DNA from 3 places in the Sporosarcina sp. So3-204 genome. Region 1 is predicted to be linked to each of the others. Evidence: riboswitches for the same ligand, from Rfam matches in the RefSeq annotation. Region 1 holds a riboswitch; each other region holds the start of a gene.
What was found. A riboswitch is a leader RNA that binds a small molecule or an ion and turns the genes downstream of it on or off. The one in region 1 is predicted to bind S-adenosylmethionine.
Positions count from the first base shown of each region.

Region 2: it holds a riboswitch for S-adenosylmethionine, as region 1 does, so the genes downstream of both, AC3RV6_RS14220 (hypothetical protein) here and AC3RV6_RS12405 (LLM class flavin-dependent oxidoreductase) in region 1, are expected to answer to the same signal.
Region 3: it holds a riboswitch for S-adenosylmethionine, as region 1 does, so the genes downstream of both, mtnW (2,3-diketo-5-methylthiopentyl-1-phosphate enolase) here and AC3RV6_RS12405 (LLM class flavin-dependent oxidoreductase) in region 1, are expected to answer to the same signal.

Region 1 covers NZ_CM176485.1:2,517,619-2,519,886, forward strand. Annotated here, with positions in the region: gene AC3RV6_RS12395 (MetQ/NlpA family ABC transporter substrate-binding protein) at 1-84, opposite strand, end outside; gene AC3RV6_RS12400 (GNAT family N-acetyltransferase) at 133-642, opposite strand; partial or broken gene AC3RV6_RS12405 (LLM class flavin-dependent oxidoreductase) at 762-1,040, opposite strand; SAM riboswitch class I at 1,138-1,250, opposite strand; gene AC3RV6_RS12410 (hypothetical protein) at 1,399-1,722, opposite strand; gene AC3RV6_RS12415 (hypothetical protein) at 1,930-2,268, opposite strand, start outside.
Region 2 covers NZ_CM176485.1:2,881,379-2,883,646, reverse strand. Annotated here, with positions in the region: gene AC3RV6_RS14225 (STAS domain-containing protein) at 1-486, opposite strand, end outside; SAM riboswitch class I at 790-895, shown strand; gene AC3RV6_RS14220 (hypothetical protein) at 970-1,248, shown strand; gene AC3RV6_RS14215 (UPF0158 family protein) at 1,306-1,698, shown strand; gene AC3RV6_RS14210 (YqhV family protein) at 1,918-2,190, shown strand.
Region 3 covers NZ_CM176485.1:1,314,434-1,316,701, forward strand. Annotated here, with positions in the region: gene mtnW (2,3-diketo-5-methylthiopentyl-1-phosphate enolase) at 1-940, opposite strand, end outside; SAM riboswitch class I at 1,005-1,109, opposite strand; SAM riboswitch class I at 1,257-1,432, shown strand; gene mtnK (S-methyl-5-thioribose kinase) at 1,502-2,268, shown strand, end outside.

The DNA.
Region 1 (2,268 bases):
TGAAGCTGCTTTTTCATCCTTGCCGCATGCACCAATTACCAATAAACTTACAGATAAAACAGCTAGCAATAATATTCTTCTCATTATCCTCACTCCTCTATATTTTCATTTATTAACTGGTTCAATCTAACTTTATAGATCAAGTCGATATGATTTTACTACTACTTCCCCTGTACCAAAGTCTTTCGTTGTATCACGTTTAAAGCCGAACCACTCATACAATTTAATCGCTTTTCGCATTGAGTCAGTTGTGTGCAAATAAATAGCTGTTGCTTGAATTGATTTCGAATAAGCAATTGCACTCCTTAACAACTCTTGTGCTACACCAAGACCTCTAGCATTCGGTCGAACGGCAAGAAGACGTATAATCGGTGAAGTAATCCCTAACTCTGGTTTATTATAGGCTTTAAGAGATGACTCAAATAATTGCAAACTACCAAGTATCTTTAAATCACTTTTGGCAACTAGGATCTTATCAACATTTGGGTTATCTACAGAAAAAGTAATATCTTTCAAGTATGATTCCCACATTGTAGGATCTTTATGGTCATATTCATATTGCAGATAACTTTCAACTAATAGCTGCCTAACTTCTTCCTTATCATTCTCTTTTATATCTTCGATTATTAATTTACTTGTCATTATTCTATTCCTCCAAACTTAACATATCAATTTACTAGGTATTATAATTAAAAAATATAACCTAGGAGCTATCTAAATCTTTCAATAATACTCTCCGGTACTTTTTTAAATAACAGAAATCCTCCTAGTGCTTTTCCTACTCCTAAATCAACTCTTTCAGGTGCAAGAGTTGATAATACTTGAAAGTTTTCAGCAACTTTATAAGGACTGTAATGTTGCAACATTACTCCGCCTGAACCAATCCGTATCGAATTCGTTTTAGCGATTAAATGCGAAATCAATACTTATGGGGATTAAGCTGCTATTTGGGCCAAGTGAATCGTATGTTGAAATCCGTAGTTTGCAGAAGTACCAGGAAAAACTGAACTCTGATCGAGTATACCAAGCTTATAGCTCATTCATTTCTCTCCTTCCTTTTATTAATTATACATATCAGTTAACTCGGATTTAAGCATAAAAAAAAGCTTCAATTTAGAAGAGGTTTGAATTGTCTTCCTCTTATCTTTCAAATCCATTCAAATCTGTAGGAAGTAGCACCTTTTCATATAGATCATCTACTGGTTGTCGGGTTTAATTTGACCTATTCCCTCCACCACTCTAAATAAGAGTCTATTAAATTTTAAAAGTACAATTATTTATTTCTTCTGTTGATTAGAAGCTATCATACTACATAAAAAAGTGAATTGTCAACTTCTTTTAAAGAAAACTAGTTATTCTTCAAACTGTGATTTTTTAATAGCAGGCGTTATTACCTACTTAAAATTTACTGTCATCTTTATCTAATCGCATTACTATTTTTTCCATCAAAGTGTTCAGCTTTTCAATATCGGGACTTGTAGTATTATTTGCTCTTTGCTCTTTTTTCAAATCGTCTATTTGGTTTTGTAAATTAGTAAGTTGTTGTTGCTGTTGTGCATCTTCAATTCGCCCTTCTTCTATTGCAATTGCGCCGCCTATCGTTTGTAATGCGTCACCGAATGTAGATATGGCTGAACCCCAAAGTGCAAGAATAACTCCCCTATCTTTAGAGCTATTATTATTTCGGTTCTCATTTTCATTATATTGTGATGGTTGAAACAAGTTCCTCACACCTCCACCATGTTATTATTTAATTCTTTTTAGCTTTCACTGTAATATATGTTATGGATGGGCTTTTAGGAACTATATCAAGCCAATTAATCCATCGCGATCAGCGTATATACCGTTGACAATTTAGGTTTTCTTGAAACTGAAAAAGAGTTGTGCGTCAATAGTAGACGCACAACTTTTTTATGTAGAAATATTTATTTACCAAAGTATTGGTTTCTGAACCATAAGCCAGAGCATAATGATCATAAGACCAATATAAAGCCAGGACGTTCTATTTAACCGGTCGAGTAGTTCACTTTTACGGCTACCTGGTGCGTTCAACACCCGTAAAACTCTTGTAAAGCCTGTTGCTAAGAATACAGCAGAAATACCCATAACAGCAACTGTCAATACAACCCATGACGTAAACCATGGCCATGGTCCATTAAGAATTAAAAGAACACCAGTAACCACAAGCACATGACCTGCATGCATAACAAGACGAATGATGACATTAATAATACCTAAGTACGCCTTTTCAATATCCATTCCAACACC
Region 2 (2,268 bases), 360 kb from region 1:
TTCCCTTTGGGCCAAAATCAAAGAATCTTTATATGTTGAATAGTTAATGAAAAACGAATTTAAAAAGTCATCTATTTGACTATTAAATTGTTTTTCTAATATGAAAACCATATCAATCGTGAACTTTTGCTCTTCATTGTTATATTCTTGTATGAGGTTCCAAAGAGTCCTGCGAATCGCTTGTACCCATTCCAGTTTAAAAGATAACGGTATCGAATGGGTAGCCCATGCTATTCCTTCTTGTTTGGCAAATAATTGAAGTTCCGTAAGTTTATCTCCATTAATGACATAATTCACTAGTTTGTGTGCATTGTTAATAAGGTCAACTTCCCCAATTCTTAAGATATCGTCAATTTTATCTCCAACATTTACAGCTTGACTTAATAATTGGTTTTCAAAATCTTGTTTATGATCTTTAACATACTTTTTAATATCTTCATCTATCCATAGTTTTTCCAAATCTCTTCCCCCTAGATTAATGTACATTGAATATTTTATTCCCATATATGTATACTTTAAACTATAAAAATAATTATACTAAAAGATATACTGTCAACTGAACTAACATGTCCTTTACCCACTATTAAATTTCGCGAGTTTGGTAAAATAATCTGCATTCCCATTAGACATAACAGTATGCATGGGCACTCGTTTTTGCATTGTATGATTCCTAAGAAATAAAGATTTATTTCTAGAAAAGAAGGACTTTAAATGTTTGAGAATCCTTAAACCATTTGACTTTCAAGCTAAACTCACCCTATAATTAAGCTAATCGAACAACAGACTCTTTTCTTATCAAGAGAGATGGAGGGAATTGGCCCTACGAAGTCTCAGCAACCTGCCAGCCGGTAAGGTGCTACATCCAACAGGAGGAACCACACCTGAATGATGAGTAGAAATTTTTTGTATGCAAAAAACTCTTCTCTCTTTTAGGGAAGGGTTTTTGTTTGAAAAAATTGGGGGTTTATTATGAAGAAATTACAAGATCTATATGCGCAACGTGAACAATTACAAGAGAATAAAGTGTCAAGTTCTTCCAGTTCGATGAGGCGGCATCATGAAATCGCTAAATTGCAAAAGAAAATTGATTACTTTGAAAAAGGCGATTCAATATCGAAGGCTTATATCCAAGAAGAATTGGATGAGATTAAGAAGCTGCAGGAAGAGATTAATCGTTTGACTTTAATAGTAGAGCAGAAGAAACGTGATATAATGAACGATGTATTTGGTGAACACATCGTCTTTTGATTTGTCAAAATCGAAATGATTACAAATTTTATTTAGAATTGAAAAGGTGGTATATTAATGTCTTTATTGAACGAATTGGTTGAAGCGTTTTTATTTAACAACGAGGAAATGTCGAGTGTTTATAATCGAGTTACAAAAGAGATAGTCGTAGATAATCCGGAATCGGACATAGAAGAACCTATAATTGTTTGGGATGATAGTGATGCAACAAAGGATTTAGTTGTGATACCACAAATTTTATCCACTGAAGCATATGATTTAATGGTGCTTTTCGCTAATGAACAGGATAAAGATACATCTGAGCACTTATTAACAATGCTCAAAGAACGAAAGCCAATCCAAAAGTTTAAGGATAAACTACATACTTTGGATCTTGGTGATGAATGGTATACGTACGAAAATGAATATGCAGAAAACAAAATGACTATTTGGTTGAGTGAAAACAAATAAAGAATAAAATAGGTACCAGCGACTAAAACGGTTTTATACTGTTTTAATTGCTGGTACTTTTTCGTTTCAATGAATACAACTGAATATTGTGTGGTGGGGGATCTGGTATAAATTGAATGAAGTAATAAGCTGATCTGTTTCATATTTCTATAATGAAAGTATTAAAACTTACATACACTGTACAATGTCTAATATGGAAAAATTTAAATACAAGGAGCATTGTTATTGATTGAAAGAGCACTTTTGATGATTATCTTGTTAAGGATTTTTTCAGGTAGTGTAGATATCACGGCTGCAATGCTAATGTACAAATTGAATGATTTAGAAAAAGCCTTTTATATCAATACATTATTGGCATTAGTGGGACCTTGCGTGTTAATTATTACAACGGGAATTGCATTAATGGGTTTAGGAGAAAAGGTTTCTTTGACTCGAATGGTTTGCTTGTTTGCAGGAATTACCTTAATTCTTATCAGTTTGAAAGCCAATTAAGGACGAGTGCGGGCAACGGTTTAACTAAGCTGTTTAACTTGGGAGAATTCCTAATTAAACAGCTTTTTTGATGTAGTG
Region 3 (2,268 bases), 1.2 Mb from region 1:
TTGACAATGCAACTGATTTTTCCAAAGCGACGCTACCATAAGGTGATGGAAATAGAGAAAGATCCGCACCTGCATAACGTGAAAGTTTACCAAGAGCAAGGGAGCTCGAAACACCATAAAATGGAGAAGATGTAAACGCACCACTGAAAGCAGGATGCGCCATAAGTGGTAATTGAATCTCGTTATCTTCCGCTAATTCCTGCATGGCATCAAGTCCGTAAGCATGAACATTAAATAACAATGCATCCGCACCTAGTTCTCTTGCTTTTCTTGCTTTATCTTTTAGGTCTGACGTTCGTCCGGTTAAATTAACTGCATATAATGTACGTTGTCCCGTTTCTTCAAAAACTTCTTGCAGCACTTTTTTTCCAATTGAAATTCTTTTTTCAAAAGGGGTTAACGGGTTATCAAAAAGAATTTCATCATCTTTGACAAGGTCCACACCACCAAGTGCTTGCTGTCTAAGTTGTTCAGTAAGGTAATCTAGATCCCTACCAATGACTCCTTTAAATATACTCATAATTAATGGTCGGTTATGTACATTAAGTTTACCTCGAATCCCATCTATACCAAAACGTGGACCAGGAAAGTGTTGCAAAAGTGAATCATCAAATTCTAAATCCAATAGTTTAACTTCGCCATCTAATGATAGTTTACCAAATACGGTTGTCAGTATTGCTGGTAAATCTGCTGAAAAGTTTGCAGCAGGATATGTGATTTTTACTTCTGCTTTAATTAACCCGGGTTTATGTGGATGAGGTGTTTCTGGGAACTCGGTGACAGAAGCAACAATACCTTTATGTTTTTTTAATTGTTCTTGTTGAAGTAATGGCAGATCTGTCCATGATCCAATTGTTAAACCAAGTGCAATGCTTTCTGCTCTCTTATCAATTGAACCTTGCTTTCCGTATAGTTGATAACTTGCTGTTAGACCACTCATTTTATTTCAGCTCCTTTACGAAATAAAAAACCTTTTCTAATTTAGAAGAGGTTTCAAGAACGACTTCTCATTGTTCAGCAATTTAGCTGCAAGAATTAGCACCGTTTCCTTTGAAGGTTCGGTTGCCGGGTATCATTGGGCTTGTCCCTCCACCAACTCTAAATAAGATTAGCTATTCAATTAAAATCGTAGTCTGATTATTTCACTCATAAAGAGATTTGTCAATATTATCAAAAACTGAAAAAATAGAATTGACATGACTTGCAATTAAGTGCTAGAATATTATTTAAATAGCATAACTTTTTGAATTGTATAACTCTTATCAAGAGCTGGCATAGGGAAATTGGCCCGATGACGCCCAGCAACCGACCTTAATACCGTTGTGAAACGGGGCGCTTTTACTTTGGCGCCTGGGAATTTTATTCCTGTAGGGCACGGTGCTAATTCCATCAGATGATGACGTGTAAACGTATGGATTCTGAAAGATGAGAGGCAAGGAATTTCTTATTCTTTAGCCTCTTTCCATTATGGATAGGGCTTTTTATTTTGGATAAAGAAAGGATGAGTGATGTGACAACAGCTATATATGAGAAATATGTTGAATTAACTAAAGAGTCAGCGATTGAAATCGCAAAAAACAATCGCTTTTATTCCGAGCATGCCGATTTGATATGTAAGGAAATTGGCGATGGAAACTTAAATTATGTCTTTCTATTAACAGATGTTATTACAAAAAAGTCTTTAATTATTAAACAAGCATTGCCTTATGCAAAAGTAGTTGGAGAGAGCTGGCCGCTAACTTTGAAACGTGCAGAAATTGAAGCGAATGCTTTGAAAAAACACGGAGAGTTTGTACCTGCTTTAGTGCCAAAAGTATACGAAATTGACACTGAATTAGCAATAACGATTATGGAAGATCTATCACATTTAACGGTTGCGAGAGAAGGATTAATTGCAGGTAATAATTATCCGTTGCTTGCATCAGATATTGGTGAGTATCTTGCTAAGACACTATTCTATACATCGGATTTTGCCTTGCATCCTTTTGAAAAGAAGAAGTTAGTTAAGGAATTTTCCAATCCAGAACTGTGCAAAATATCAGAAGACCTCGTTTTTACAGATCCATTTTTCAATGCAGAAACAAATAACATAGAAGATTTATTGAAATCAGATGTCGAATTAATTTGGGCAAATACATTGCTGAAATTAGAAGTTGCCAAGCTGAAAAAAATTTTTTTAACTGAAGCAGAAGCTTTATTACACGGTGATTTGCATACTGGAAGTATTTTTGTAAGTGAAACGGAAACAAAGGTTTTTGATCCTGAGTT